4 regions of the Streptomyces sp. NPDC020917 genome follow, and region 1 is predicted to be linked to each of the others. Evidence: riboswitches for the same ligand, from Rfam matches in the RefSeq annotation. Region 1 holds a riboswitch; each other region holds the start of a gene.
The links. Region 1 has a riboswitch for cobalamin ahead of ACH4TG_RS03610 (cobalamin biosynthesis protein). Riboswitches for the same ligand answer to the same signal wherever they lie in the genome.
Positions count from the first base shown of each region.

Region 1 (7,182 bases):
GCGGCCGCCCCGTTCGTGGCCGGCCTGGCGTCCACGCTCGCCACCCGGGTCACCTACCGGCTGGGCCGCGGCGCCGACCCGGAGGCCACGTCGCGCGGCTACCGGGCCGGCCAGATCGCCTCCGCGGGCCTGGTCTCGCTCGCCCACGGCACCAGCGACGGGCAGAAGACGATGGGTGTGATCACCCTCACCCTGATCACCGGCAACGCCCTCGCGCCGAACTCCGACCCGCCGCTGTGGGTCATCGTCTGCGCCGGCGCCGCGATGGCGCTGGGCACCTACCTCGGCGGCTGGCGGATCATCCGCACCATGGGCCGCGGGCTGACCGACATCCAGCCGCAGCAGGGCTTCGCCGCGCAGACCGGCGCGGCGGCCACCATCCTCGCCTCCTCCCACCTGGGCTTCGCGCTGTCCACCACGCAGGTCTGCTCCGGTGCCGTGATGGGCGCGGGCATGGGCCGCAGCGGCGCGGTGGTGCGCTGGAGCACCGCCGGCCGGATGGTCGCCGCCTGGGTGCTGACCCTGCCGGCGGCCGGCCTGGTCGCGGCCGGCGCCGCGCTGCTGGCCGAGCAGGGCAGCTGGGGCGTCGCCGCGGTCGCGGTGATCGCGCTCGCCGCCTGCGCCGCGATCCGCACCGCCGCGCGCCGCAAGCCGATCACCCACGCCAACGTCAACGACCCGCAGCCGTCCGCGGCCGGCGAGCCCCAGGGTGCGGTGACCGCCGCGATCGCCGCGGTCACCCCGCCGCCGCCGGCCTCCGCCACCGGCACGGCCGCCTGAAGCCCCGAGCACACCCCGCGAAGGACATCCCATGACCATCGACTGGCACGCCCTGCTCTCGGTCTTCGCCGTCACCCTGCTGTCCACCGTCGGCCTGGTCGGCGTCTTCACCCTCGGCATCGTCGGGCTCACCCGGCGCGGGGGCGGCACGGCCGCGCTCAGCCGCACCGGCGCCTACCTGTGCTTCGCCGCCTGCGCGGCGGCCGTCGCATGGGGCATCACACTGATCGTCCAGAAGTGACCTGCGCCGTGGCCGTCCGCACGTGACGGCCACGGCGACCGTCCCCGCCGGGGCTCGCCGGGGGGCGCGCCGGGGGTGTGGACCTCGCCACACTCCATCCCCGCAGGTCAACGCGGAGTTGACCCGGTATCGCGCACGTGGTGAACTGCCGGAAGCCATACGGCGGCAGGAGAGGAAGTCCGGTGCGAATCCGGCGCGGTCCCGCCACTGTCACCGGGGAGTGCACTCCCAACCCGTACGTCACGGCCGGTCATCCGGCTGGAAGACCGGGAGTGCGTTGATCCGGGAGCCAGGAGACTCTCACCGCCGGTCACGTCGAACCAGGGCGCGGACCCTGAGTGAGGACCTCTGCCATGCCCGGCACCCGAGTGGGCGCGAACACCCCCGGCACACCGCCGTGTTCGGCCCTGCCCACCGCCCCCAGCGCAGTCCCGCCCCCGGCCCCCCGTCCACCCCAGGCCCCGCCCCGCCGGAGCGTGACGGCGGGCTGAGCCGATGCGAGCCACACGTGCCGGAGACGGCTACGCGTACGGCGCCGCGCTCGGCTTCCTCTGCGACCTCGCCATCGGCGACCCGCGTCGCGGCCATCCGGTCGCGGGGTTCGGGCGCGCCGCGGGGTCACTGGAACGCCGGCTGTGGCGTGACGACCGGCTGAGCGGGACGGTCCATGCGGCGCTGTGCGCCGGCGGTGCGGTGGGTGCCGCGGTGCTCGCCCGGCGGGCCGTGCGCTCCTCCCCCGCGCTGTCCGTCGCGCTGACCGCGGCCGCCACCTGGTCGGTGCTGGGCGGCACTTCGCTGGCCCGCGAGGCGACGGCGATCGGCGAGGCGCTGCGGGCGGGCGACCTGGCCGCCGCCCGCGCCCGGCTGCCGCACCTGTGCGGCCGCGACCCGCAGCACCTCGACGCGGACGGCATCGCGCGGGCGGTGGTGGAGTCGGTCGCCGAGAACACCTCGGACGCCGTGGTGGGCGCGCTGGTGTGGGGCGGCCTGCTCGGGGTGCCGGGGCTGGCCGGCTTCCGGGCCGTCAACACCCTGGACGCGATGGTGGGCCACCGCTCCCCGCGCTACCTGCGGTTCGGCTGGGCGTCGGCCCGGCTGGACGACGCCGCGGGGTATCCGGGTGCCCGGCTGACCGCGGCACTGGCCGCGCTGGCCGGGCCGCACCCGCGCGCCGCGCTGCGCACCTGGCGCCGCGACGCCCGGTCCCACCCGAGCCCCAACGCCGGTCCCGTGGAAGCCGCGTTCGCCGGCGCGCTGCGCCTGCGCCTGGGCGGCACGCTCGCCTACGGCGGGCGGGTCGAGCACCGGCCGGTGCTGGGCGCGGAATTCCCCGCGCCCGGGCCCGCCGACATCCCGCGCGCGATAAGGCTGTCGCGGCGGGTGGGCGGGCTGGCGCTCGGCGCGTCGCTGCTGCTGTCCGCCGCGCGCCGCCGCGCGGGCGCGGGCGGCCCGGCGAAGGGGGCGCGGTGAACGCGGCCCGGGGCACGGCCGGCACGCGGCGGGTGAAGGGCCTGCTCGTCGCGGGGACGCACTCCGACGCCGGCAAGAGCGTGGTCACCGCCGGGATCTGCCGGTGGCTGGTCCGGCAGGGCGTGCGGGTCGCCCCGTTCAAGGGCCAGAACATGTCGCTGAACTCCTTCGTCACCCGCGACGGCGCGGAGATCGGCCGCGCCCAGGCGATGCAGGCGCAGGCGGCCCGGGTCGAGCCGTCGGCGCTGATGAACCCGGTGCTGCTCAAACCGGGCGGTGACCGCAGCAGCCAGGTGATCGTGATGGGCCGCGCGGTGGGCGAGTTGAGCGCCCGCGGCTACCACGGCGGCCGCCAGGCCGAGCTGCTGGACACCGTGGCCGGCTGCCTGGAGGAGCTGGGACGCACCCACGACGCGGTGATCTGCGAGGGCGCGGGAAGCCCCGCGGAGATCAACCTGCGGCGCACCGACATCGTCAACATGGCGCTGGCCCGCCGGGCTTCGCTGCCCACGCTGGTGGTCGGCGACATCGACCGCGGCGGGGTCTTCGCGTCGTTCTTCGGCACCACCGCGCTGCTCTCGCCGCAGGACCAGGCACTGGTCTGCGGCTACCTGGTCAACAAGTTCCGCGGCGACGTGACGCTGCTGCAGCCCGGCCTGGACATGCTGCGGAAGCTCACCGGGCGCCCGGCGCTGGGCGTGCTGCCCTTCGCGCACGGCCTGGGCATCGACGAGGAGGACGGCCTGCGGGCCCGGGAGTCGAAGGCGGCCGCGCCGCCGCTCGGCGAGGACGTGCTGCGGGTCGCGGTCGCGGCCGTGCCGCTGATGTCCAACTTCACCGACGTCGACGCGCTGGCCGCGGAACCCGGCGTCGTGGTGCGGTTCGTGGACCGCCCCGAGGAGATCGCCGACGCCGACCTGGTGGTGCTACCCGGCACCCGCGGCACCGTCAGGGCGCTGGAGTGGCTGCGCGCCCGGGGCCTGGCCGACGCGGTCGCCCGCCGGGCCGCGCAGGGCCTTCCGGTGCTCGGGATCTGCGGGGGGTTCCAGATGCTGGGGACCCGTATCGAGGACGACGTGGAGTCCCGCGCCGGCACCGTCGAGGGCCTGGGCCTGCTGCCGGTGCGGGTGCGGTTCGCCGCGGAGAAGACCCTGGCCCGGCCCGAGGGACACGCCCTCGGCCAGCCCGTGACCGGCTACGAGATCCACCACGGGGTGGCCGAAGTCCTCGGCGGGGACGAGGAGTTCCTCGACGGCTGCCGGGCCGGCGCGGTGTGGGGCACGCACTGGCACGGCTCGCTGGAGAGCGACGGCTTTCGCCGGGAGTTCCTGCGGCTGGTCGCCCGGCTGGCCGGCCGGCGCTTCGTGCCCGCGCCCGGCACCTCCTTCGCCGCGCTGCGCGAGGAGCAACTGGACCGCCTCGCCGACCTGATCGACGCGCACACGGACACCGCCGCGCTGCTGCGGCTCATCGAGGACGGCGCTCCCGCCGGCCTCCCGTTCCTGCCACCGGGGGCACCATGACCACCGTTCTGCTGCTGTCCACCGCGGACACCGACCTGCTCGCCGCGCGCGCCGCCACCGGTGCCGCCGGCGGCGCGGGCGCCGCCTTCCGCATCGCCAACCCGTCCCGGGTCGACCCGGACGCGGACCTGCCGGCGCTCCTGGACGGCGCCGACCTGGCCGTCGTCCGGCTGCTCGGCGGGCGCCGCGCCTGGGAGCGGGGCCTGGAGGTGCTGGCCGCCTCCGGCGTGCCCACCGTGCTGCTGGGCGGCGAGTCCGTGCCGGACGCGGAGCTGATGGCGCTGTCGTCGGTGCCCGCGGGCGTCGTCGCCGAGGCGCTGCGCTACCTCGTCGAGGGCGGCCCGGACAACCTCGCCCAGCTGACCCGCTTCCTGTCGGACACGGTGCTGATGAGCGGCGAGGGTTTCGAAGCGCCGTGCGCCATGCCGGAGTTCGGGGTCCACGGCGACCGCCCGCACCTCCCCGGCCGCCCGACGGTGGCGGTGCTCTTCTACCGCGCGCACCAACTGTCCGGGAACACCGCGTTCGTGGACACCCTGTGCGACGCGATCGAGGCGCGGGACGCCAACGCCCTTCCGGTGTACTGCGGTTCGCTGCGCGGCGCCGACGAGGGCCTGTACGAGGTGCTGGGGCGGGCGGACGCGATCGTGGCGACGGTGCTGGCCGCGGGCGGCACCACGGCGTCCGGGGCGAGCGCGGGCGGCGACGACGAGGCCTGGGACGTAGGCGCGTTGGCGGCGCTGGACGTGCCCGTGCTCCAGGGCCTGTGCCTGACGTCCTCGCGCGCCGCGTGGCAGGACTCCGACGCGGCGCTGACCCCGATGGACGCTGCGATGCAGGTCGCCATCCCGGAGTTCGACGGGCGCCTGATCACCGTGCCGTTCTCCTTCAAGGAGACCGGCGAGGGCGACGTGCCGGTGTACGTGGCCGACCCGGAGCGGGCCGCCCGGGTCGCCGGCATCGCGGTGCGCCACGCGGCGCTGCGCCACAAGCCGAACGCCGACAAGCGGCTGGCGCTGGTGTTCACCGCCTATCCGACCAAGCACTCCCGCATCGGCAACGCCGTCGGCCTGGACACGCCCGCGTCCGCGGTGCGCCTGCTGCGGGCCCTCGGCGAGGCCGGCTACCGCACCGGCGACCATCCGGACGAGGGCGACGAGCTGATCCACCGGCTGATCGCGGCGGGCGGCCACGACGTGGAGTGGCTGACCGAGGAGCAACTGGCCACCGCCCCCGCCCGGGTGCCGCTGAAGGACTACCAGGAGTGGTTCGGCACGCTGGACCCGCGGTTGCGGGCCGCGATGGTCGAGCACTGGGGAGAGCCGCCGGGCAGCCTGTACGTCGACGACCAGGGCGGCGGGCCGGAGATCGTGCTGGCCTCCCTGCAGTTCGGCAACGTGGTGGTGCTGATCCAGCCGCCGCGCGGCTTCGGCGAGAACCCGATCGCGATCTACCACGACCCGGACATGCCGCCGTCCCACCACTACCTGGCCGCCTACCGCTGGCTGGACCGCACGTTCGGCGCCGACGCGGTGGTGCACCTGGGCAAGCACGGCACCCTGGAGTGGCTGCCCGGCAAGGGCCTCGGGCTGTCCGGGGGCTGCGCCCCGGACGCGGTGCTCGGCGAACTCCCGCTGGTCTACCCGTTCATCGTCAACGACCCGGGCGAGGGCACCCAGGCCAAGCGCCGCGGCCACGCGACCGTGGTGGACCACCTGGTGCCGCCGATGGCCCGCGCCGACTCCTACGGCGACCTGGCCAAGCTGGAGCAACTCCTCGACGAGTACGCGCTGGTCAGCGATCTCGACCCGGCGAAGGCCCCGGCGGTGCGCGGCCAGATCTGGACCCTGGTGCGGGCCGCGGAGCTCCACCACGACCTGCACGTGGACGAGCAGCCCGGCGAGGACGCCTTCGACGACTTCGTGCTGCACGTCGACGGCTGGCTGTGCGAGATCAAGGACGTCCAGATCCGGGACGGCCTGCACGTCCTGGGCGCCGGCCCGGTCGGCGAGCCGCGGGTCAACCTGGTGCTGGCGGTGCTGCGTTCGGCGCAGGTGTGGGGCGGCGTGGGCGCGGCCCTGCCGGGGCTGCGGGCCGCGCTCGCGGCGTCGTTCGGCCTGGTGGAGAAGGAGTTGCTGGCCGAGCCGGGCGCGCGCGTCGAGGTCCCCGCGGCGCTGACCGCGCTCGCGTCGGGCCCGGCCCGCACCGCGTCGGACGCGATCGACCTGCTGGAGGGGCTGGCGCGGCGGCTGGTGGAGGCCATGGAGGCGGCCGGCTGGGCGCCCGGCACGGCCGGCGCGTTGCTGCGTGGGGAGCTGGCCGGGCACGAAGTCCCGGACGCCGCACGGGTGCTGGAGTTCGCGGCAAGCGAGGTGGTGCCGCGGCTCGCGGGCACCAGCGACGAGATCGGGAACGTGCTGCGGGCGCTGCGCGGCGGCTACGTGCCGGCCGGGCCCTCCGGGTCGCCGACCCGCGGCCTGGTCAACGTCCTGCCGACCGGCCGCAACTTCTACTCCGTCGACCCCAAGGCCATCCCGTCCCGGCTGGCCTGGGACGTCGGCACCGCGCTCGCCGACTCGCTGCTGGCCCGGCACCTGGCCGACACCGGCGCCTACCCGGCGTCGGTGGGCCTGACGGTGTGGGGCACCTCCTGCATGCGCACCCAGGGCGACGACATCGCGGAGATCCTCGCGCTGCTCGGCTGCCGCCCAGTGTGGGACGACGCCTCGCGCCGCGTCACCGGCTTCGAGGTGGTGCCGCTCGCCGAGCTGGGCCGCCCGCGGATCGACGTCACGGTCCGCATCTCCGGCTTCTTCCGGGACGCCTTCCCGCACGTGGTGGCGCTGGTGGACGACGCGGTGCGGGCGGTCGCCGAGCTCGATGAGCCCGCCGACGCCAACTTCGTGCGCGCGCACGCCGACGAGGACACCGCGGCGCACGGCGACCGGCGCCGCGCGACCGCCCGCGTCTTCGGATCCAAGCCCGGCGCGTACGGCGCGGGGCTGCTGCCGCTGATCGACGCCCGCAACTGGCGCTCGGACGCCGACCTCGCCGAGGTCTACGCGGTGTGGGGCGGCTACGCCTACGGCCGCGGCCTGGACGGCCGGGCGGCCCGCGGCGACATGGAGGCGGCGTTCCGCCGCATCCAGGTGGCCGCGAAGAACGTCG
Region 1 covers NZ_JBIRRR010000001.1:844,144-851,325, reverse strand. Annotated here, with positions in the region: gene ACH4TG_RS03620 (anion permease) at 1-780, shown strand, start outside; gene ACH4TG_RS03615 (hypothetical protein) at 812-1,021, shown strand; cobalamin riboswitch at 1,145-1,342, shown strand; gene ACH4TG_RS03610 (cobalamin biosynthesis protein) at 1,517-2,491, shown strand; gene ACH4TG_RS03605 (cobyric acid synthase) at 2,488-4,014, shown strand; gene cobN (cobaltochelatase subunit CobN) at 4,011-7,182, shown strand, end outside.

Region 2 (7,182 bases), on a different contig from region 1:
TACAAGATCCGCCCCCGCCCGCTGGCCGTTGACGCCGGGGCCGAGGGCACGGCGGCCCGGACGCCGTACCTCACGTCGCTGCGGGACGGCCTGTCCGCGCTCGTCCGCAACCGCGTCGTCAGCGCGCTGCTGCTGGTGGGCCTGCTGACCAACCTCGGCTTCGTGGGCCCGATGAACGTCGGCCTGGCGCTGCTGTCCGACCAGCGGGGCTGGGGTGCGGCCGGGATCGGCATGCTGCTGGCCGCGTTCGGCATCGGTGCAGCGGCTGGGTCGGTGGTGCTGCTGCGGTGGCGGGTGACCCGCCGGATCGGCGCCGTCGTCGCGGTCGCGGTCCTGGCGCAGGCCGGCGCGCTGGCCGCGATGGCGCTGCTGCCCACGCTGCCGCTGGCGACCGCCGCCGCCGCGCTGGTCGGCGTCTCCGGTGCGGTCGTCGGGGTCAGCTGCGGTGCGCTGGGGCAGGCCCGCACGCCCGACGAGCTGCGCGGCCGGATCAGCAGCGTGCAGACGCTGCTCAGCCTGGGCGTGGTGCCGCTGGCCGTGGCGGGGACCGGAGTGCTGGCCGCGGCCATCGGCACGGTGCCCGCCCTCCTGGCCAGCGCGGGGATCGAGGTGCTGGCGGCGGTGCCGTGCCTGCTGGTGGGCGCGCTGCGCGGCGCCCGGCTGGGCGGCGCGGCCTGAACCGCCCGGAGCGTCAGGGGGACGTCTGACCGACCGGTGATGCCAAGGCCCGGGCCGAGCCCGGGCCTTGGCATCACGCTGTGCGACGGCCGTGACCGCGTCACAGGCGTTCGTCTCCCGTGTCACAGACGTGTCGTGACCCGGCCCGTCGTGGAACGGGCGTGGCCGCCGCCCTGTCTCATGGAACAGACACCCTGCTCAACGGGAGCGGGACGGTTCACGAGGAGACCTGCCATGCGCGTCCGCAAGCTCTCGATGCTCGTTCTGGCCACGGCGGCCGCCGGCCTGGCGCTCACGGCTTGTGACGGCAACTCGAGCAACGACGGCGCGGCCTCCCCGTCCTCGTCCGCCAGCCCGTCCGCGGGCGGCACCTCGTCCGGCACCGACGCCCAGCAGCCGGCCGGCGGCACGCCCAGCACCGGCACCGGCCGGAACGCGGCGGACCGCGGCACCGCCACCACCGACACGGGCAGCGGGAACGGGCAGGCGGCCCGCGGCACCACCTGCCAGACCGCGCACCTGTCGTTCACCAGCTCCCACGGCATGGGCGAGGGCGACTGGCTGATCAACCTCAAGAACACCGGCGCGCACGCCTGCACGATGCACGGCTTCCCCGGCGCGGACCTCAAGGGCAAGGACGGCACGATCAGCGCGAACCGCTCCACGGTCGCCGCGCCGCACGTGACGCTGCAGCCCGGTGAGGAGACCCGGTTCACCCTGCACTACCCGGTGAACAACTCCGGCGGCACCGGCGTCACCTTCACCAGCCTGATCGTCACCCCGCCCAACGAGACCCACTCCCACACCATGCCCCTGGCGGTCAACGTCCCGGTGAGCGACAGCACGGGCCCGGCCATCACCGTCGACCCGGTCGGCGCGGGCAAGTAGTACCGGCCGCGCCCGGCCGCGGAAGCGGGGGCGGCGCCCGGAACGGGCCCCAGCGACACCACGGCGGCGGCGTTTCCGCTGTTCGCGCGGTCCGGAGCCTACGGTGGCCAGCGAAGAGGAACGGCGATCGGCGGCGGAGAAGCGGGCGAAGGAGGCGGCGACGATGGACGGAACGGACGGCGCGGCGGTGATCACGAGCGCGGAGGCCGGGTCGTTCGCGTGGGGCGTGCTGGCCGAACGCCACCCCGCGCTGGTGCGGCGCGTGCGGGAGGCGACCGCCTACCCGCCGCCGCAGCAAAGGGCGTTGGACGGGCTGCTGCGCGAGGCCACGGGCGGCGGGGTGATCGCACCGCTGGGCGCGGGGGCGCACGACGCGGGCCGGTGGGAGAGCTGGAGCCACGGGTACGTCGGGCGGTCGTGGTTCGACGTGCCGTTCCTGTGGGCGGAGAGCTACTTCTACCGCCGGCTGCTGGACGCCGTCGGGTACTTCGGCCCCGGGCCGTGGCAGGGCATCGATCCCTTCGCACCGTTCAAGCGGGCGGAGTTGGACAGCCTCGCCGTCACGGAGGAGCTCGCCGCTCTCGACCGGGTGGCCGAACTGCCCGCGGAACAGCAGGACCAGGCGATGCTCAACGGTGCCCTGTGGGGCAACAAGGCCGACCTGGGCTTCCAGATCTCCTCCGGAGACCTCGACGGCAAGGGCGAGCATCTCATCGCGGACGACGGCGCGTTGCTGTGGCGGAAGCTGGCCTCGTCCCCGCCCGGCGCGGTGTACGTGCTCGCCGACAACGCCGGCCGCGAACTGATCCCCGACCTGCTGCTCGTCGACCGCCTGCTGCACACCGGCCGTGCGGCCGCCGTCGTCCTCCACGTCAAGCCGTACCCCTACTACGTGTCCGACGCGACGACCGCGGACGTCGTGGAGTGCGTGCGCCGCATCGCGCAGGCCCCGGGCGCGGCCGGCACGATCGGCGGCCGTCTGCGGGACGCCCTCACCGGCGGCCGGCTGATGGTCCGCGCCCATCCCTTCTCGTGCGCACCGCTGCCCTACGCGGACATGCCGGAGGACCTGCGGGCCGACCTCGCCCAGGCCACCGTGACGATCTCCAAGGGCGACCTCAACTACCGCCGCCTGGTGGGTGATCGCCTGTGGCCGGCCACCACGCCGTTCGCCGACCTCACCTCGTACTTCCCGAGCCCGCTGCTGGCGCTGCGCACCCTGAAGTCGGACGTGGCCGCCGGGCTGGACCCGGCGACGCTCGCCGAACTCGAGGGGAGCGGCGAGGAATGGCGGACCAGCGGGACGTACGCGGTGGTGCAGTTCCGGCCGTGAGGAGGCGGTTCGCGGCTCCGCATGCTTGTCGGGCCGCGTCACATGCTTGTCGGGCCACGTCGCGGCCCTCAGTCCGTCCCGCGGTGAACCCGTTTGCCCCTGGCCGCAGTTGGCCGGTGGTCGAGTGCGCAGTCGCCGCACAGGGAGCCGTTGCGGTCGGGGGCGGCCCGGTAGATCAGGCAGCAACTGCTGCGACGGAAGGCGCCCCGCGGCCCGAACCCGCCGGAGCCGGCCAGATACGGGTGCCGCAGGAGCACCCCGAGCAGGGCGCGGGCGTCGGTCCCTGCGCCCCTGCCGGCGAGCATGCGCGCGGCGCCTGCCAGCGCCGACGACGTGTTGCCGCGCAGGATGTGCTCCGACACCCCGAACCGTCCGAACGCACCGGCCAGCGGTACCGCGATGCCGTCGACGAGGACGGCGGTCAGACATGCGGGGAGGGGGCCGTTGTCGTCGAGTTCCCGGCCCGGATCCTCACCGCAAGCCGCTTCCACGGCGGCCCCGTCTCCGCCCGCGACGCCCGCGGTCTCGCCGGTTCCGCCTCCGGCCCGGGGCAGTGACAGCGGGAAGGCGCCCCCGAGTTGCGCCTTCCACCGTAGGTCGTCGAGCGACAGAGCCGGAACCCGGCGGTGCAGCACGGCCGTTGCCAGCAGCGGGGAGACGAGCCGTGCCGCCATCCCCAGGTGGGCCACCGACGCGGCCACCCGCACCTCGATCCGCGCGACGTCCAGACCGCCGCCGGCGGCGAGGAACTCCCGGACCGACGCGACCCGTTCGTCCAGGACGGAAGGATCGGTGACGAGGTCGGTCACCGACCGCCAGTCACCGGCGGGCGGATGCGCCGGGTCGTGGCGGCCGATGGTGAAGAACGGTCCGAGGGCGTCGAGCGCGGCGTCACCGTCGCGGCCGCCGCCCCGGTCCGCGCCGCCGTCGGCGGCATGGGTCACGTCGTCACCGGGTCCGCGGCTCCTGCGGACGCGGCTGAGGCCGGCTTCTGCCGCCGTACGGTGGCCGGTTGGAGTAGGCGCTGCGCCATCGGCGCGAAGACCAGCCCGATCGTCCCCCACAAGATGAGCTGCGCGGCGACCGAGTAGAGCCGGAAGTCGAACAGCACGTCGGCCGGGAAGCCCGGATAGACGAGGTGCCCCTGCTTGTCGGTCAGCGGCAGCGGCGTCTCGGTGGCGTGGTGGCCGTAGAGGTGGACGTTGTCCGACAGGTGCCCGATCGACGGCAGCAGCGTCATCACGACGCCGATCACGACGACGTACGCGGCCGCGCCGAGCAACGTGGCGTTCCAGTTGCCGAACCGCGGCTGGAGACGCTGCCCCAGCCAGACGGCGCCGGCGAGGAACAGCACCGAGCACAGCACCATCACCAGGTACAGGCTGCCGCGTTGCTGGATCGTCTCCGCGTGCCCGATGGCCGGCGGGTTCGCCGGGTACTTCACGAACGGCACGAGGTAGAAGCCGAGGAGGCCGCCGCCGGCCACCAGCACGGACAGGGTCCGGGCCTGCAGGCGCCCGGTGCGGCCCAGGCACAGCAGGTACGCGACCGCGAACAGCGCGCCCATGGCCATGCCGAAGAAAATCATGCCGACGCCGAGGCCGACGTCCGCCTGGACGGTACGGGAGAACAGGTCGGGGTCGGCCATCTCCGGTGGGATCCCGGCGGCCTTGTCCAGCGCCTCCTGCGCGGCGTCACGGCCGCTCTCGTAGGCGATGGCCTTGTTGATCTGGGGCTCGGCGAAGATCCGCGCGAACGCGAACGCGAGCAGCCCTGCGAGGGCGCCGGCCAGCAGGCCGCGCCCCAGGATGCGCTTGACCATGGTCAGTCCTGGTGTCCCCGCCGCTCAGTGGCAGGGGAAACCGAGGAAGTGCCGGGCGTCGTGCACGAACTCGTGGACGTGCATGTCGTTTCCGAACACCGACACCGCGCCCTGGTCGACACCGATGAAGTAGTAGACGGCGAGCGCGAGCACCGCGGTGCTCACCAGCAGCAGCGCGGCGCGGACGTTGGGGACGACGACGGGGATCGCGGCGGAGCCGGCGTCGTGGGTGGGGGTGGCGGCAGGCGCGGACAGACTGCTCATGTGGAGCCCTCCTTGGGGATCGTGCGTCCCAGTTCGATGGAGCGGGCGCAAGGGGGGAGTGTCTGACTCGCCCCCGGCCGTGACCGGGGGGCACACAGTGGCGCGACCGTGCCGGAATTGCACCGGCTTACTCGCTCCCTCGCAGTTATTGGCACAGTAAGGGCGGTCGGAAGACCCCGTCAATGTGACCTCCGGCCACCTCCGCACGTGAACGCGGCCTCAGGGCCCGGTCCGTGGGAGCAGCCGGGTCGGCCCGCAGGCCGCTACGGGCTCGTCGAGGCCGTCGACGCGGCCGCCGGATGGCCTCGCGGGCGAAAACCCGTACGAGAGCGGGAGCAGGCGGCGCCACAATGGCGCGCATGTCCACCGAGCCTCACGAACCTCGCGCAGCCGTCGACGCCCTCTTCGCCGCCCTCGACCCGCTCGCGTACCCCGACCGCATGCGCGCCCTCGCCGTCTGGACGCGGGAGCGGGCGCAGGACGGCGTCGTCGGCGGCGACGGTGAGGGCAGCGGCGTCGGCCGCCTCGGCGGGAGTGGACTGCGGCCCGTGCTGGACGAGTTGGAGACGCGCGGCCTGTACGGCCGCCGCCTCGCGGCCGTCGCCGCGTCCATCGGGCAGGACGCGGGCTTCCTCGAGGCGCGCCTCGCGGACCCCGACGCCACCGTCCGCGGCTACGCGCTCAAGGCCGCGTTCCACCTGCCGCTCAGCGACGCCGCGCTGGAGCGGGCGATGGACGATGCCCCGGAGGCCGTGCGCCGCCGCATCGCTCTCGCGGTCGTCGACGGCGAACGCCCCAAGCTGGCCGAGCGGTTGCTGGTGTCCGTGCGCGAGCAGTGGGGGGACGAGGAGGCCGCGCGGCTGCTGCCGGGATGCGGGGCCGACGTTGTGGAACGGCTGCTGCCCGACCTGTTCCTCGCGGTGGTGCGGTGGCGCGCCCTCGCCCGCCGCCACGCCGACCTGGTGCTGGACGAGGCCGCACGCCAGCTCGCCGAGCTGCCGGAGCTGTCCGGCCCGGCGTGGTGGCAGCGCAACGGCGACCTGTTCGAAGCCGCCGTCGAGGCACGCCCGTTGCGCGTCCTGGAACTGCTCGAACGACACTGCCCGCAGCGCTTTCCGGTGTCGGTCAGGTCATGTCTCGGCCCGCTGCTCAGGGCGGCTCCGGGACGGACGATCGCACTGATCACGGCTCCCGAACGCCTCGCGCACCCTTCCCACGGCCTGCTGTCCCGTACCGCGTTGGGCCGTGTCGCCAGGCTCGGGCCGCCGGAGCTCCTCGCGCTCGGGAAGGCATGGAGCCGCCAACCCGACGCCCTGGCGGCGCTGTTGCGCGCCCTGCCGCCGTCCCGCCGCGAGTCCTTCTACGACGCCGCGACCGCCGGCCAGGACCTCGGCCACACCGCTCTCAGCGCGAGCGTCCTGGAGGCGCTGCCGCGCGCTCGCGCACAGGCCGAGGCGCGGCGGATGGCCGCGCAGGCCGCGGAACGCGGCGAGCCCTGGGACACCGTGCTGGCCGCCGTCGCCCACCTGCCGGTCGCCGAGGCACGCGAGCGCCTCGTCGCCGCCACGCGCCGTCCCGCCGCCGATGACCGCGCACAGGCATACCCGATGCTGGTCAGGAACGCGGCCAGGTCCGGTGAGGCCGCGCCGGTCGCCGTGCTGCTCGACGACCTGCAGCGGCTCCGCAACGAGCAGGAGCCCGTCAGGTCACCCGCGCTGCTGGCCCTCGCCGAGGTTCCGCCACGGCTGTTCACCGGTGTGGACACCAGCCTGCTCGACCGCATCGCGATCGACGCCGTGGAGGCACGTGACAGCTCCCCGCGCACCCGCCACGCCCTCTCGTCGCTGGCCCTCGCCGTGCTGCGCGAGCACGCCGTGAGCGGCGAACGCCCCCTCGTGGGATGGGCGTTGACCACCCTGACGCGCCTGTCCGGGCACACCGGAGGCGCCCACCTCGGCCGGCTGGACACCACGCTGCGCCGGGGACAGGAGTTCCAGGTCTTCGAGGCGCTCCGGCCCTGGCTGGAGGCGGGTGCCGACAAGGTCGACCACTCCCTCACCTTCGCGCTCGCGCGGGCCCTCGGGCGCCGCGCCCGCCACATGCCCGAACTCCAAGAACTCCTTTGGCAAGCCGTCCAGTTCGGGAACGACGCGACGGTGCGGCAAGCCGTCGACCTCTGGCTCGACGACCCGGCGAC
Region 2 covers NZ_JBIRRR010000002.1:570,390-577,571, forward strand. Annotated here, with positions in the region: gene ACH4TG_RS06635 (MFS transporter) at 1-678, shown strand, start outside; gene ACH4TG_RS06640 (DUF4232 domain-containing protein) at 913-1,566, shown strand; gene ACH4TG_RS06645 (damage-control phosphatase ARMT1 family protein) at 1,730-2,899, shown strand; gene ACH4TG_RS06650 (hypothetical protein) at 2,968-3,843, opposite strand; gene ACH4TG_RS06655 (CbtA family protein) at 3,840-4,721, opposite strand; gene ACH4TG_RS06660 (CbtB-domain containing protein) at 4,746-4,985, opposite strand; cobalamin riboswitch at 5,021-5,180, opposite strand; gene ACH4TG_RS06665 (hypothetical protein) at 5,345-7,182, shown strand, end outside.
Region 2: another riboswitch for cobalamin. It lies ahead of ACH4TG_RS06660 (CbtB-domain containing protein); the one in region 1 lies ahead of ACH4TG_RS03610 (cobalamin biosynthesis protein).

Region 3 (7,182 bases), on a different contig from region 1:
CCGCCGCCGCTCCTCGACGGCCCGGACCAGGCCCTCGGCCTGCTCCGCCCTGGTGCGGGGCAGGCACAGGTGCACCGTGCCGGCGCCGGTCGCGGAGGCGGCCAGCACCGCGCCGTCCAGCACCAGGTGCGGGGCGAGCGCGAGCAGCGTCTCGTCCTTCCGGCTGGCCGGCTCGCTCTCCATGCCGTTGGCGACGACGACCGCGGGGCCGCGCTGCCCGGCGACCGTGCGCAGCTTACGCCCGGTGGGGAATGCGCCGCCGCCCCGGCCGGTCAGCCCGGCCCGCTCGACGTCGTCCGCCAGCGCGCCGCCGGCCCGGCCGGTGGGGGCGGGCCCGTGGCGGTCGAGGTGGTCGCTCAGGCCGGCGGGGCGGCCGGTGGCGTACCAGCCGCCGAGCAGGCGCACGCCGTGGGGGACCGGCATCTCCGGTGCGGCGAGCGCGGTGGTGGCCTCGGGATTCACGCGGCGGACCCTCCTTGTGGGGCAGGGGATGCGGACGGCGGCGGCGCGGCGGCCGCGCCCGGGGTGGTGGCCGTCGAGGTGGCGGCCGGGGCGGACGGGAACGTGGCGGCGGCGCGGTGGGACCAGCCGGGCTGCAGCGGCCCGGTGGCCAGGAACACGGCGAGCAGGACCGGGACGATCCCGGTGGCGGGCACCGCCCACCAGCGGATCCGGCGGCTGTGCCGCCCGGCCCGCACCAGCCGCCACCAGACGGCGCCCAGCACGGCCGCCATGCAGGCCGCGTACAGCACCAGTTGCGGGGTGAGGCGGGTGTCGGTGCCGGTGCCCGCCGCGTGGAAGAGGGCGACCGGCCACGACGCGTACGCCGCCCAGTGCACCGCCTTCCACGTCCGCTGCCCGATCCGCTGCCGGAACGCGCTGGTGACCGCCACGGCCAGCAGCAGGTCCACGGCGACCGCGCCCAGGCCCACCCACAGCGGCCGGTACGACGAGGTCAGCGGGACGACGGCGGCCGTCCAGCCGATGTGGGTGAAGCTGTCGGCGATCGCGGTGACGATGTGCAGGGCCAGGAAGACCAGCGTCATCAGCGACAGGTTGCGGTGGAGTGCGGAGACCTCGAACCTGCCGATGTTGCGGGGCGCGTAGCGTCCGGCCGACAGCACGCCGACCACGACGGTCAGCGTCAGCAGCACGAGCGAGACGGTTCCGGCGGCCCGCGTGGCGTACCACAGCGGGCTCGGGCCCGACGACGCGAGGACGACGGCCGAGTGGGCTGCGCTCATCTCAGGTGCCCTCCAGGACGTCCGGCTTCCGCTCCGCTTCCTGCCGCTGCTCCAGCGGCCAGCCGTTGAGGTAGGCGACCGCCCCGTCGACGCCGGCGAGCCGGGCCGGCAGCCCGGTCTCGCGCAGCCAGTCCAGGGCGCCCTCGCCGAGGACGATCGCCGCCGTGCTGGCGGTGTTGGCGTCGACGCAGTCGGCGGCGGCCACGCTCACCGTGCGCCACACCGCGGGGGCGCTGTCCCCGGTGGCCGGGTCGACGATGTGGTGGACGGTGCGCCCGCCGCGCTCCCAGGTGCGTACGGCCGTGCCCGAGGTGGCGAGGCCGCCGCTGCGCACGGTGACGACGGGGGTGTGCGGTCCTGCGGGTCCCGCGTGGTCGTCGGCGACCGCGATGCGCCAGCCGCCGTCCGGTGCCGGGCCCGCGGTGGACACGTCGCCGCCGAGGTTGACCAGCACCCCGCAGCCCGCCGCGGCGGCCGCCGCGCGGGCGGCCCGGTCGGCGGCGAGCGCCTTGGCCGTGGCGCCCAGGTCCAGCGCCGCTCCCGCGGGCAGGCGCACCAGGCGCAGCTCGGGATCCCAGGCGATCGACCGCCATCCCTGCGCCGGGCGGAGCCGCGGCGCCGGGCCGGTCCTGGCGATCCGGGTGAACGTCACGTCGTAGCCCAGCGCGACCGCGGCCGGTCCCACCGTGGGGTCGACCGCCCCGCCGGTGACGCGCGCGGCGCGCATCGCGACCTCGATCGCCTCGGCCAGCAGCGCGCCGACCGGCACCGGACGGCCCGTCCCCGCCGAGGCGTTCACGCGCGCGAGTTCGGAGTCGCCCCGGAACCGGCTGCACGCGGCGTCGATGGCGGCGAGTTCCGAGTGCAGGACGGTCAGGGCGATGCCCGTGCGGGAGGCGTCGGTGGTGAGCAGTTCCGCCGTGGTGCCGAGGGCGGGGAACGAGACGCGGTCGGTCGCACCGGTCCGGCCGGAGAGCCGGGGGGTGGAGGTCATGATCCTCCCGTCGTGGTCTGCGGAGGCTGCGTCGTCGGGGCCGGGGCCTGGGCGGGCGGGCGCAGACCGGTGGAGGGCTTGGGCTTGGCGGGCTGGGGCTTCGCCGGCTGGGCCGGGCGGGGCGCGGGTGCCGCCGGCTTGGCGGGCTTGGCCGCGGGCCGGCTCGGCCGGGCGGGCGTCGTCGCGGTGTGCGGCGCCTGCGCCGGCGGATGGGTCGGGGAGGCCGGGGCCGTGGTGGCACCGCCGGACGGCGTCGCGGCCGGAGCGGAACCCGCGCCGCCGGACGGAGTGGCCGCGGGCGTGGTGGCGGTGCCGCCGGACGGCGTGCCGGCCGGCGTCTGCGCGGGGGAGGGATGCGTCCCGGAGCCGCCGGGGATCGCCTGCGCGTACCCCGCGCCGAGCGCCGCGGTACCCACGACGGCCGCCGCCACGGCCCACATCGTCGTCGTCCGGACCCGGATCCGTCCGCGGTCCCGCCGGCGCGCCGCCTCCTCGACCGACAGGTCGGCGTTGCCCTGGGGGAGCGGGGAGCGGTGGCGACGGTGGCGCATGGTGCGGATCTCCTCACGGCGGACGACGGGGTATGCCCACCAGCCTGCCGTCCGCGTCGTCGGGAACCTGTTCAGGGAGTCCTCAGAACTGGTTAAGGCCACTCCCACCGAACTCGGCAAATCGTCCGAAATCCCACGTCGGACGTTATGCGAGCGGGAGTTCCATGACGACGGTCACACCTCCGCCCGGGGTGTCCTCGAGCCGCACCGACCCCCCGTTCGCGGTGAGCAGCCGGTGCACGATGGCCAGCCCCAGCCCGGTCCCCGACGCCTGGGGACTGCTGAAGCGGTGGAACGCCGTCTCCTGTGCCGCGGCGCTCATCCCCGGCCCGTCGTCGGCGACGGTGAGGAGCACCCGGCCCTGCCGGGCCCGGCCCTCGACACGCACCGTCGCGCCTTCCCCGACCGCGTCCAGGGCGTTGGCCAGCAGGTTGTCGAGCACCTGCTCCAGATCGCCGGCGCCGAGCCGGGCGGTCAGCCCGGGACGGCAGCGGGCCGTGAGCCGGACCTGCCGCTCCTGCGCCACCGGGGTCCAGGCCGCGAGCCGGTCCTCGACCACCTCGTCCACCCGCACGGCGACCGGCCGCGGCACGGCGTTCTCCGCGCGGGCCACCGCCAGCAGCCCGTCGACCAGGCGCGAGAGCCGGGTGATCTCCTGCTGCGCGGCGGCGAGCTCGGTGGCCGTCAGCTCGTCGCCGGGGGTCTCGGTGGCGAGCATGTCGAGCCGGAGCCGCAGCGCGGTGAGCGGTGTCCTCAGCTGGTGCGAGACGTCGGCGATCACCGCGCGATGCCCGTGGATCAGGGTCTCCATACGGGCCGCCATGGTGTTGAAGGTGGACGCGAGCCTGCGCACCTCGACCGGGCCCTGCCCGCCGTCCGCACGGACGTCCAGCCTGCCCTCGCCCAGCTCGCGCGCCGCGCTGTCCACGGACCGCAGCGGCCGGCCGACCCACCGCGCCAGGACGACGGCCAGCAGGGCCCCGGCGACCAGGCCGCCGACGCCGATGCCGGCCAGCCGCGCCCACATCTCCGCGATCCGGTCGTTCGTGGGATCGGCCGACCGGGACAGCACCGAGACGCCCACCGGCGAGGACGTCTCGCCGACCGGCACCGCGACGGCCAGCCGGTCGTCCTGCGTGCGGGTGACCGTCCCCGCGTGGGCGAGCACGCTGCGGGCCATGGCCGCCCACTGCTCGCGGGTCTCCGCGAACTGAGCGGCGCTCTGCTGCGGGCACGGCGTGGACGCCACCTCGCGCCCGGCCGCGTCGAAGACGGCGGCGCAGGCGCCCGGCTCGGTGCCCCGGACCAGCATGCGCCGCAGCGACGCCGCGCTGCCGTGGTCGGACAGGTGCTCCTCGGCGGCGGCGGCCAGCGCGCGATCGGCGTCCTCGGTGCTCTGGCGGAAGGACGCGCGCTCGCGGTCGGCGAGCGACAGCCCCAGGGGCACGACGGTGAGCACCAGCAGCACGGTGACCAGGGACATGACCGCAAGGGCGATGCGCCGGGTCATGGCACGTCGGGGGGATCGGCCCGCGGGTCCGGGGTGCCGAGCCGGAACCCCCTGCCGTACACCGTCTCCACCAGACCGGGCCTGCGCAGTTTCCGGCGCAGGCCCGCCACGTGCACGTCCAGCACTTTCGTCGGCCCGTACCAGTGGGTGTCCCAGGCCCGTTCCAGGATCTCCTGCCGCGTCACCACCCGGCCCGGGTCCACGGCGAGCGCCTCGAGGATGTCGAACTCCTTCGGGGTCAGCGCCACCTCGCGCCCGCCGACGGTCACCGTGCGGGTCCGCAGGTCCACGGTGAGGTCGCCGTGGTGCAGCACCTCGGGCTCGGCCGGCCGCACCCGCCGCAGCACCGCGCGGATCCTGGCCAGCAGCTCGGCCAGGCCGAACGGCTTGACCAGGTAGTCGTCGGCGCCCTCGTCCAGCGCGGCCACCCGGTCGCCCTCCTCGCCGCGCGCGGTCACCACGATGATCGCCATGTCGGACCGGCCGCGCAGCGTCCGGCACACCTCGACGCCGTCCATGTCGGGCAGTCCCAGGTCCAGCAGCACCACATCGGGGTCGGGCGACGCCAGGAGCGCCTGCTGACCCGAGGCCGCCGCGGCGGTGTCGTACCCGGCCCGCTCCAGGCCACGGACCATCAGATCGGCGATTCCCGGGTCGTCCTCGACGACAAGCACCCGCATCCCCCCATCGTAGGTCTGCGACCGCTGCGAACTGCGGATTCCGCCCGGGGCGAGCCGTGCCCCGGGCGGCGGCGCGCGCCGCGCCACGACGGCGGGGCACGCGCGCCCGAACCGCCGCCGGCCGTGCCCGCGGCCTCACCGGGTGAGGGGCGTCACCGTCCCGGATCGTGGACGTCGCCGGACGGCGGCGGGGGCGCGGTCCTAGGCTGGAAGGGCAGCTGGTTCACGCCCGCCGGCCAGGCGGGTGTGTCGCAAGAGGGAACCCGGTGGGAATCCGGGACTGCCCCGCAGCGGTGAGCGGGAACGACCGCCGTCATACGCACTGGGCCGCAATGGCCCGGGAAGCGACGGCCAGTAGGTGTCCTCGACGAGGACGTGCCCGCGAGTCCGAAGACCTGCCACCTGCCCGTGTGCGCCCGGTGCGCCCGCGGAGTCCCGGTGACCTCGAGGGCGGGTCGGCGTACGAAGCACCAGCAGTCCGGCGTGGCGCGCACGCCCGCATCGCTCGTGCCGCCATCCCTTCGCGCTCTCGTCCCGCCATCGGGACCTCAGGGATCCATCTCGCGAAGGAGATCTCCGTGACGACCAAGCCCGCAGCCGCGGCAGCACGGGCCACCGTGTACGGCTACCCCCGCCAGGGCCCCCGGCGGGAGCTGAAGAAGGCGATCGAGGGCTACTGGAAGGGCCGCGTCAGCGCGGACGCCCTGCGCTCGACCGCCGCCGAACTGCGCCGGGCCACCTGGCGCCGGCTCGCCGAGGCCGGCATCCAGGAGGTGCCGACCGGCGACTTCTCGTACTACGACCACGTGCTGGACACCACCGTGATGGTCGGCGCGATCCCCGACCGCCACCGCGACGCGGTCGCCGCCGACCCGCTCGACGGCTACTTCGCCATGGCCCGCGGCACGCAGGACGTGCCGCCGCTGGAGATGACCAAGTGGTTCGACACCAACTACCACTACCTGGTGCCCGAGTTGGGGCCTGACACGGTCTTCTCCGCGGACCCGGCCAAGCAGGCGGGCGAGGTCCGCGAGGCGCTGGCGCTGGGACTCGACCCCCGGCCGGTCCTCGTCGGCCCCGTCACCTACCTGCTCCTGTCCAAGCCGGCGCCGGGCGCGCCGGCCGGCTTCGAGCCGCTGACCCTGCTGGACCGCCTGCTGCCGGTCTACGCCGACGTGCTCGCCGACCTGCGGGCCGCCGGGGCGCCGTGGGTGCAACTCGACGAGCCCGCCCTGGTCCAGGACCGCACGCCCGCCGAACTCGCCGCCGCGGAACGGGCCTACCAGGTGCTGGGCACGCTGACCGACCGTCCGAAGCTGCTGGTCGCCTCGTACTTCGACCGGCTGGGCGACGCCCTGCCGCTCCTGGCCGCGGCACCGGTCGAGGGACTGGCCCTGGACTTCACCGGGTCCGCGGCCGGCAACCTCGACGCGCTCGCCGCGGCCGGCGGGCTGCCCGGCAAGCGGCTGGTCGCCGGGGTGGTGAACGGGCGCAACATCTGGGTCGCGGACCTGGAGAAGGCGCTGTCCACCCTGGGCACGCTGCTCGGGCTGGCCGACCGCGTCGACGTCGCCGCCTCCTGCTCGCTGCTGCACGTGCCGCTGGACGCGGCGGCCGAACGCGACATCGACCCGCAGATCCTGCGCTGGCTGTCCTTCGCCCGGCAGAAGACCGCCGAGATCACCACGCTCGAAAGGGGCCTGGCCCAGGGCACCGACGCCATCGCCGCCGAACTGGCCGCCAACCGGGCCGCACTGTCCGCCCGCGCCACCTCCCCCCTGACCCGCGACCCGGCCGTGCGGGCCCGCGCCGAGGCCGTCACCGGGGCCGAGACGCGCCGCCCGCAGCCGTACGAGCGGCGGGCCGCGGCCCAGCGGGAGCGGCTGGGCCTGCCGGCGCTGCCCACCACCACCATCGGCTCCTTCCCGCAGACCGCCGAACTGCGCGCCGCCCGCGCCGATCTGCGGGCCCGCCGGATCGACACCGCGGGCTACGAGGAGCGCATCAGGAAGGAGATCCAGGACGTGATCTCCTTCCAGGAGAGGACCGGCCTCGACGTGCTCGTGCACGGCGAGCCCGAACGCAACGACATGGTCCAGTACTTCGCCGAGCAGCTCACCGGCTACCTCGCGACCCGGCACGGCTGGGTCCAGTCGTACGGCACCCGGTACGTGCGCCCGCCGATCCTGGCCGGCGACGTCGC
Region 3 covers NZ_JBIRRR010000016.1:145,972-153,153, reverse strand. Annotated here, with positions in the region: gene ACH4TG_RS29100 (NADH-ubiquinone oxidoreductase-F iron-sulfur binding region domain-containing protein) at 1-462, opposite strand, end outside; gene ACH4TG_RS29095 (ferric reductase-like transmembrane domain-containing protein) at 459-1,244, opposite strand; gene ACH4TG_RS29090 (FAD:protein FMN transferase) at 1,246-2,238, opposite strand; gene ACH4TG_RS29085 (hypothetical protein) at 2,235-2,789, opposite strand; gene ACH4TG_RS29080 (ATP-binding protein) at 2,935-4,299, opposite strand; gene ACH4TG_RS29075 (response regulator transcription factor) at 4,296-4,979, opposite strand; cobalamin riboswitch at 5,182-5,397, shown strand; gene metE (5-methyltetrahydropteroyltriglutamate--homocysteine S-methyltransferase) at 5,558-7,182, shown strand, end outside.
Region 3: another riboswitch for cobalamin. It lies ahead of metE (5-methyltetrahydropteroyltriglutamate--homocysteine S-methyltransferase); the one in region 1 lies ahead of ACH4TG_RS03610 (cobalamin biosynthesis protein).

Region 4 (7,182 bases), on a different contig from region 1:
ACGGTGCGGCCGGGCTCCGCGGTCTGGTTGGCGGTGCGGTTCGCGGCGTCCTTGAACGTCATCCAGCCGTTGCCGGTCTGCGCGAGGGTGCGCATCATCCGGCCGTACAGCTCCCGGGCGGGCAGGGTCTTGCGGGCCAGGCCCGCGGCCTCCGCGGCCCGGTAGGCGGCGTCGAAGTCCGCGCCCCACAGGTCGACCAGCTGCGGCACGTCGGAGGGGGAGAACAGCGACCACGTGCCGTCGGCGTCGACGCGGCGCATGAACTCGTCCGGCACCCAGTGCGCCAGGTTGAGGTTGTGGGTGCGGCGGGCGTCCTCACCGGTGTTGTCCCGCAGCTCCAGGAACTCCTCGATGTCGGCGTGCCACGTCTCCAGGTACACCGCCGCCGCGCCCTTGCGGCGCCCGCCCTGGTTGACCGCGGCCACCGAGGCGTCGAGCGTCTTGAGGAACGGCACGATGCCGTTGGAGTGGCCGTTGGTGCCGCGGATCAGCGCGCCGCGGGCGCGGACCCGGGAGTACGACAGGCCGATGCCGCCCGCGTGCTTGGACAGCCGGGCGATCTGCGCGTAGCCGTCGTAGATCGAGCCCAGCTCGTCCTGCGGGGAGTCCAGCAGGTAGCACGAGGACATCTGCGGGTGGCGGGTGCCGGAGTTGAACAGGGTCGGTGAACTCGGCAGGTACTCCAGCCGGTTCATCAGCCGGTACAGCGCGGCCACGTCCTGCGCGGCGCGGACGGTGTCGTCCTCGGCCAGGCCGCAGGCGACGCGCAGCATGAAGTGCTGCGGGGTCTCGACGACCTGGCGGGTGATCGGGTGCCGCAGCAGGTAGCGGCTGTACAGCGTACGCAGCCCGAAGTAGCCGAAGCGGTCGTCGGCGCCCTCGGCGAGCGCCTGCTCGACCAGCGCGTCCAGCCGCGTGGCGTGCAGCGTCACGAAGTCGGCGGTGCGGTCGCCGATCAGGCCCTCGCGGTGGCCCACGGCGACCGAGGACGAGAAGGACACCGCCCCCTGGCCCGCGGCCTCTTCGGCGATCGTGGCGGTCAGCAGCCGGGCGGCCAGCCGCGAGTACCCGGGGTCCTCGGCGATCAGGCCGGCGGCGGCCTCGGTGGCCAGCTCGCGCAGCTCGGCCCGGTCCGCCGTGGCGCTGCGCCCGCGCAGGGCGGCGGCCGCGACCCGGCCGGGGTCGGTGTCGGGGAGGTCGGCGGTCAGCGTCACGAGGTCGCGGAGCAGCGCGGCGCCGGCGGCGTCGGTGGTCTCTGCGGGTGGTGCGGCGGCTTCGGCAGCGGGTGCGTCAGGCGCGATGGTCACGTTCGGTGCTCTCCCTCGTTTCGCGGCGGCGGCCGGCGGAGAGGGACGGAAGGCAGCACCGCAGAGCCCGGGGAGGGCAGGTCGGAGCAGCGTCCGCGAGCCCAATCCGCGAGGCCCGGACACAGCGCGCCCGCTCGTCGGGCGCGGCGCCGGCAGGCGATCGGGCTGTGCGGGGGCGCGCGCGGGCGCCGCCGCTCACCGTTGCGGGGCAGCGCCGGATTCGCACCGGCTTCCCCTGCGGGCAGCGGAGTTGAGCATACATCTTGTGGACAGCGGAACGCGCCGACCCCACATGTAGTGGTGTCGGCGCGGCGTGTCGCGCGGCGTGCTCAGGTCCGCGACGGGCCCTGCTGGGCCCGGCGGATCTGCCGGTCGATGCGGGCGTCGTGCCGTGCACCGCTGAGCGGGGCGGCGGTGAGGGAGGCGGCGAGGGCGAGGAGGGCGGCGATGTCGAGGAGGAGTGTCATGAGTCAATCGTGCTCGCGCGCATTACCCGGGACCAGTGGCAGGACTGTCGTACTACCGCAACATCCTGCCAAGTGGCATGCTCGACAGCATGCTGCAGAACGTGGCCGTCCTGGCGCTCGACGGCGTGCACCCTTTCGAACTCGGCGTGGTCTGCGAGATCTTCGGGCTCGACCGCAGCGACGAGGGCCTGCCCGTGTACGACTTCGCGGTGGTCTCCGGCGAGGGGCCGGTGCTCGGCACCCACGCCGGGTTCAGCATGTCCGTGCCGGACGACCTGGACCGGGTGGAGGAGGCGGACCTGGTCGCCGTGCCGGCCGGGGACACCTTCAACGACCGCGCGTTCCCGCCGGACGCGCTGCGCGCGCTGGTGAGGGCGGTGGAGCGCGGCGCGACGGTGCTCAGCGTCTGCTCAGGGGTGTTCATGCTGGGGGCGGCGGGCCTGCTGGACGGCCGGCGCTGCGCCGCGCACTGGCGGCACGCGGAACGGCTCTCCGCCCGCTACCCGGCGGCCATGGTCGAGCCCGACGTGCTCTACGTGGACGACGCGGGGGTGGTCACCTCGGCCGGTACGGCCGCCGGCATCGACGCGTGCCTGCATCTGGTGCGCAAGGAGCAGGGGTCGGCGGTGGCGAACGCCATCGCGCGCCGCATGGTGGTGCCGCCGCACCGCGAAGGCGGCCAGGCCCAGTACGTGGACCGGCCGCTGCCGCGGGCCACCAGCGACACGGTCACCGGCGTGCTGGCGTGGATGGAGCGGAACCTCGACCGCGAGGTCACGGTCGACGAGCTGGCCGCGCGGGCCCACATGTCGCCGCGGACGTTCGCGCGGCGCTTCCAGCAGGAGACGGGCACCACGCCGTATCGCTGGCTGCTGGGCCAACGGGTTCTGCTCGCACGCGAGTTGCTGGAGTCGACCGGGCAGACGGTCGATGCGATCGCGGTGCGGACGGGGTTCGGTAACGCGGCGACGCTGCGGCACCATTTTGCTCGGTGGACCGGCACGACGCCCCTCACCTACCGCCGCACCTTCGGCCAGCGCCCCTGACCCCCCACCACCCGCCGTCCGCCGGCAACGTCCCCTCCGCGGGGCAGGCGGTGCCCCGTCAGGTGCGCGGGGAACTGCGCGCTCAGCCCCGCACGGGCCGTCCGCCGGCAACGTCCCCTCGCGGGGCAGAACGTGCCCCGCAGGGGCGCGGGGAACTGCGCGACCAGCCAGCGCGGCGCCGCACTCCGCCACCGTCCCGAAGGGGCAGTTCGGTCCGCTCCGGACCACCGGCCGGTGGCCGGTTGCTCGCGCTGGGGGCACCTCCCAGGCGCAGCCCTGGGGGACCCCGCGCCCCTGAGGGGTGACCCACACCGCCAGGTGAACGCCCCCCCGGGGGAGGGTGAACGCCCCCCGGGGGGAGGGTGGAGGGCCACCCGTTGGCGGGGGACGCTGCCCGGCGAAGGGCTAGGCTCCGGCGGGTTCGGGGAGGCCGGGGGAGACCCCGGGCTCACCGGGCTGCTCGGCGCCGGAGGAGCCGGACGGCTCGGACTCGGCCAGGTAGTCGGAGGCCACCGTCTCGTCCGCGCCGGCAGGCGCCTTGACCGCGTTGAGGACCAGGGTGAGCACGAGCACGAGGGCCACGTTGATCACGAACGCCGTCAGCCCGATGTACCCCTTCTCGCCGATCCACGGGATCATGTCGGAGTTCCCGCCGAAGTGCGCCTGGCTCGGGCTGGACTGCTCGTACGCCTTCCACGTGCCGTAGGCCATGCCGGCCGCCCAGCCCGCCAGCAGCGCCCAGCGGTGGAACCAGCGGGTGAACAGGCCGCCGACGATCGCCGGCACCGTCTGCAGGATCCAGATGCCGCCCAGCAGCTGGAAGTTGATCGCGACCGTCTTGTCCATGGTGAGCACGAAGACCAGCGCGCCGACCTTGACCACCAGCGACGCGACCTTGGAGACCTTGGTCTCCTGCTCGGGCGTGGCGTCCGGCTTGATCAGGTCCTTGTAGATGTTGCGGGTGAACAGGTTGGCCGCTGCGATCGACATGATCGCCGCCGGCACCAGCGCGCCGATGCCGATCGCCGCGAAGGCCACGCCCGCGAACCACGACGGGAACATGTTCTCGAACAGCTGGGGGATGGCGAGTTGGCCGTTGTAGCCCTTGATGCCCTTGCCGACGCCGTCGGCGATCGCCATGAAGCCGAGCATCGCCAGCAGGCCGAGCATGAGCGAGTACAGCGGCAGGATCGTGGTGTTGCGGCGGATGGTGTCGCGGCTCTTGCCGGACAGCACGGCCGTGACCGAGTGCGGGTACAGGAAGAGCGCCATGGCCGAGCCCATCGCCAGTGTGGCGTACGCCCATTGGGCCTTCGGCCCGGTCACCAGCGAGCCGCGCGGCAGCCCGGTCTGCGGGCTCTTCACCGAGTACGCGTCGGACGCCTTGCTGAAGATGTCGCCGAACCCGCCCAGCTTGTACGGGATGTAGATGATCGCCACCACGATGACGATGTAGATCAGCGCGTCCTTGACGAAGGCGATCAGCGCCGGCGCCCTAAGGCCGGAGGAGTAGGTGTACGCCGCGAGCACCGCGAAGGCGATCATCAGCGGCAGGTCCTTGACGAACCAGTTGGTGGAGTCGCTGCCGCCGACCCCCATCACGTCCAGCACCGCCTGGATGCCGACGAGTTGGAGGGCGATGTACGGCATGGTGGCCAGGATGCCGGTGAGCGCGACGGCCACCGACAGGCTCTTGGAGCCGAACCGCCCGCGGATGAAGTCCGAGGAGGTCACATAGCCGTGGCGGTGCGAGACCGACCACAGCCGCGGCAGGAACAGGAACACCAGCGGGTACGTGATGATCGTGTACGGCACCGCGAAGAAGCCGGCCGCGCCGGCGCCGTAGATCGCGGCCGGGACCGCGACGAAGGTGTACGCGGTGTACAGGTCGCCGCCGAGCAGGAACCAGGTGACCCAGGTGCCGAAGCTCCGGCCGCCCAGGCCCCATTCGTCCAGGTGCAGGGCGTTCTCGGCGCGCCGCCAGCGGGCCGCCATGAAGCCCACCACGGTGACGGCGAGGAAGAAGAGGATGAAGACGCCGAGGGCGACGCCGTTGACGTCGTTCTTCACTTGGCCGCACCCCCCTTGCGCGCCCGCTCCTCGCGGCGGACCAGGACGTACGCGGTGTACGTCAGCGCGGCCGCCACCGGCACCCAGGCCATCTGGTACCAGTAGAAGAACGGGATGCCGATGAACCGCGGAGTCACCCGCGAGTAGGAGTCCACCCACAGCAGGGCGACGAACGGCGCGAGCAGGCAGAGGCCGGCGATCACCCGCGAGGGGGTGACCACCGGTGGTGCGGTGTCCGGAGGTGTGGCTGTCATGTGTGTGGCTCCCGTCCCCTAGAGCGACCTGTGCAGTGCGCACGAACCTAGGGGAGGGGACCGACCGCAGTCACTACCCGTGCTGCCAACGGTGTGGCCACGATGTCCGCAGGCCGGACGGCCGATCAGTCCGTCGGACGGCTCAGCCGCGCCACGAACTTGTAGCGGTCGCCGCGGTAGACCGAGCGCACCCACTCCACCGGCTCGCCGGTGGTGTCGATCGAGTGCCGGGAGAGCATCAGCATCGGCAGCCCGACGTCGGTGCCCAGCAGCCCGGCCTCGCGCGGGGTGGCCAGCGAGGTCTCGATGGTCTCCTCGGCCTCGGCCAGCCGCACGTCGTAGACCTCGGCCAACGCCGTGTACAGCGACGTGTACTTGGCCAGGCTGCGGCGCAGCGCCGGGAAGCGCTTGGCGGACAGGTGGGTGGTCTCGATGGCCATCGGCTCGCTGTTGGCCAGCCGCAGCCGCTCGATGCGCAGCACCCGGCCGCCGGCCTTCATGTCGAGCAGCCCGGCCAGCCGGTCGTCGGCGGTGATGTAGCCGATGTCCAGCAGCTGGGAGGCCGGTTCCAGTCCCTGGGCGCGCATGTCCTCGGTGTACGAGGTCAGTTGCAGGGCCTGCGAGACCTTGGGCTTGGCGACGAAGGTGCCCTTGCCCTGGATGCGCTCCAGCCGGCCCTCGACGACGAGTTCCTGAAGCGCCTGCCGGACGGTGGTGCGCGAGGTGTCGAACTCCGTGGCGAGCGTGCGCTCCGGAGGCACCGGCGTACCGGGCGGCATGGTCTGGGTGATGTCCAGCAGGTGGCGCTTGAGCCGGTAGTACTTGGGCACGCGGGCGGTGCGGCCCGCGGTGCCGTTCCCCGTGGACTCCACCGTTCCCGCGTCGCTCTGCATGACGTCTACTCCCGACTGCTGACGTGCTGCCGTCACCGGCTCCTCCGTTTATCGCGGCTCACATGGTGGCACGGGCTGGCCTGGTGCTGGCTGTCCCCCTCAGGTGTCGGTCCGATAACAGAGCCGACGGGTGTTCTTATACACCCTTGACACCCCCAAAGGTCTAGGCCAAGCTCCCGGTACTGGTCTAAACCATTAAGGCCACATCCCAGACCCACGAGCAGGAGTGGCCGCAGTGTGTTCGCATTGCGGCCGGCATTTCGGGCGGTGGGGGGAGTTTCGGGCATCCTGAGGAGGGTGGCGTGAAGCGCAAGCTCATCGCGGCGATCGGCGTCGCGACCATGATCGCCGGCGTGGCGGCCTGTGGGTCGAGCAAGAAGGACGACAACAAGGCCGGCGGGGACTCCGGCAAGTCGACCGCGTCGTCGATCACCGTCTGGCTGACGGTCGACGCGCAGCACAACTGGCCGGAGCTGGTGAAGGCCGCGGACGACGCGCTCGTCGCCAAGCACCCGGGCCTGAAGATCAACCACGAGTACTACGCGTGGCCGGACAAGAACGCCAAGCTCGACGCGGTGCTCGCCACCGACAAGGCGCCGGACGTGGTGGAGATGGGCAACACCGAGATGGTGCCCTACATGGCCGAGGGCGCGTTCGCCGAGGTCGACCCGTCGAAGTTCGACAACTCCGGTGCCTGGCTGGACGGCCTGAAGCAGTCCGTCACCTACGACGGCAAGACGTACGGCGTCCCGTACTACGCTGCCGCCCGCATCGCCACCTGGCGCAAGGACATCGCCTCCGCGGCCGGCGTCAACGCCGCGCCGAAGAACTGGTCCGATCTGACGGGTGCCCTGGACAAGATCCAGGCCAAGGAGGGCGCGAAGTTCAGCGCCTGGTACCAGCCCAGCCGTGACTGGTACGCCGCCATGTCCTTCGTCTACGACGCCGGCGGCGCCATCGCCACGCAGGACGGCGGCCAGTGGAAGGCGGCGCTGGAGAGCCCGCAGGCGATCCAGGGTCTGAACGCCTGGAAGAACGTCGAGAGCAAGTACATGCACGGCGACCTCACCAAGGACGAGTCCGACCGCTACATCGTCTACGGCCAGGGCAAGTCGGCCATGATCTACGCCCCCGGCTGGGAGGCG
Region 4 covers NZ_JBIRRR010000004.1:2,263-9,444, forward strand. Annotated here, with positions in the region: gene ACH4TG_RS09970 (ribonucleoside-diphosphate reductase subunit alpha) at 1-1,307, opposite strand, end outside; cobalamin riboswitch at 1,441-1,609, opposite strand; gene ACH4TG_RS09975 (hypothetical protein) at 1,637-1,774, opposite strand; gene ACH4TG_RS09980 (helix-turn-helix domain-containing protein) at 1,864-2,820, shown strand; gene mctP (monocarboxylate uptake permease MctP) at 3,226-4,890, opposite strand; gene ACH4TG_RS09990 (DUF3311 domain-containing protein) at 4,887-5,144, opposite strand; gene ACH4TG_RS09995 (GntR family transcriptional regulator) at 5,270-6,037, opposite strand; gene ACH4TG_RS10000 (extracellular solute-binding protein) at 6,340-7,182, shown strand, end outside.
Region 4: another riboswitch for cobalamin. It lies ahead of ACH4TG_RS09970 (ribonucleoside-diphosphate reductase subunit alpha); the one in region 1 lies ahead of ACH4TG_RS03610 (cobalamin biosynthesis protein).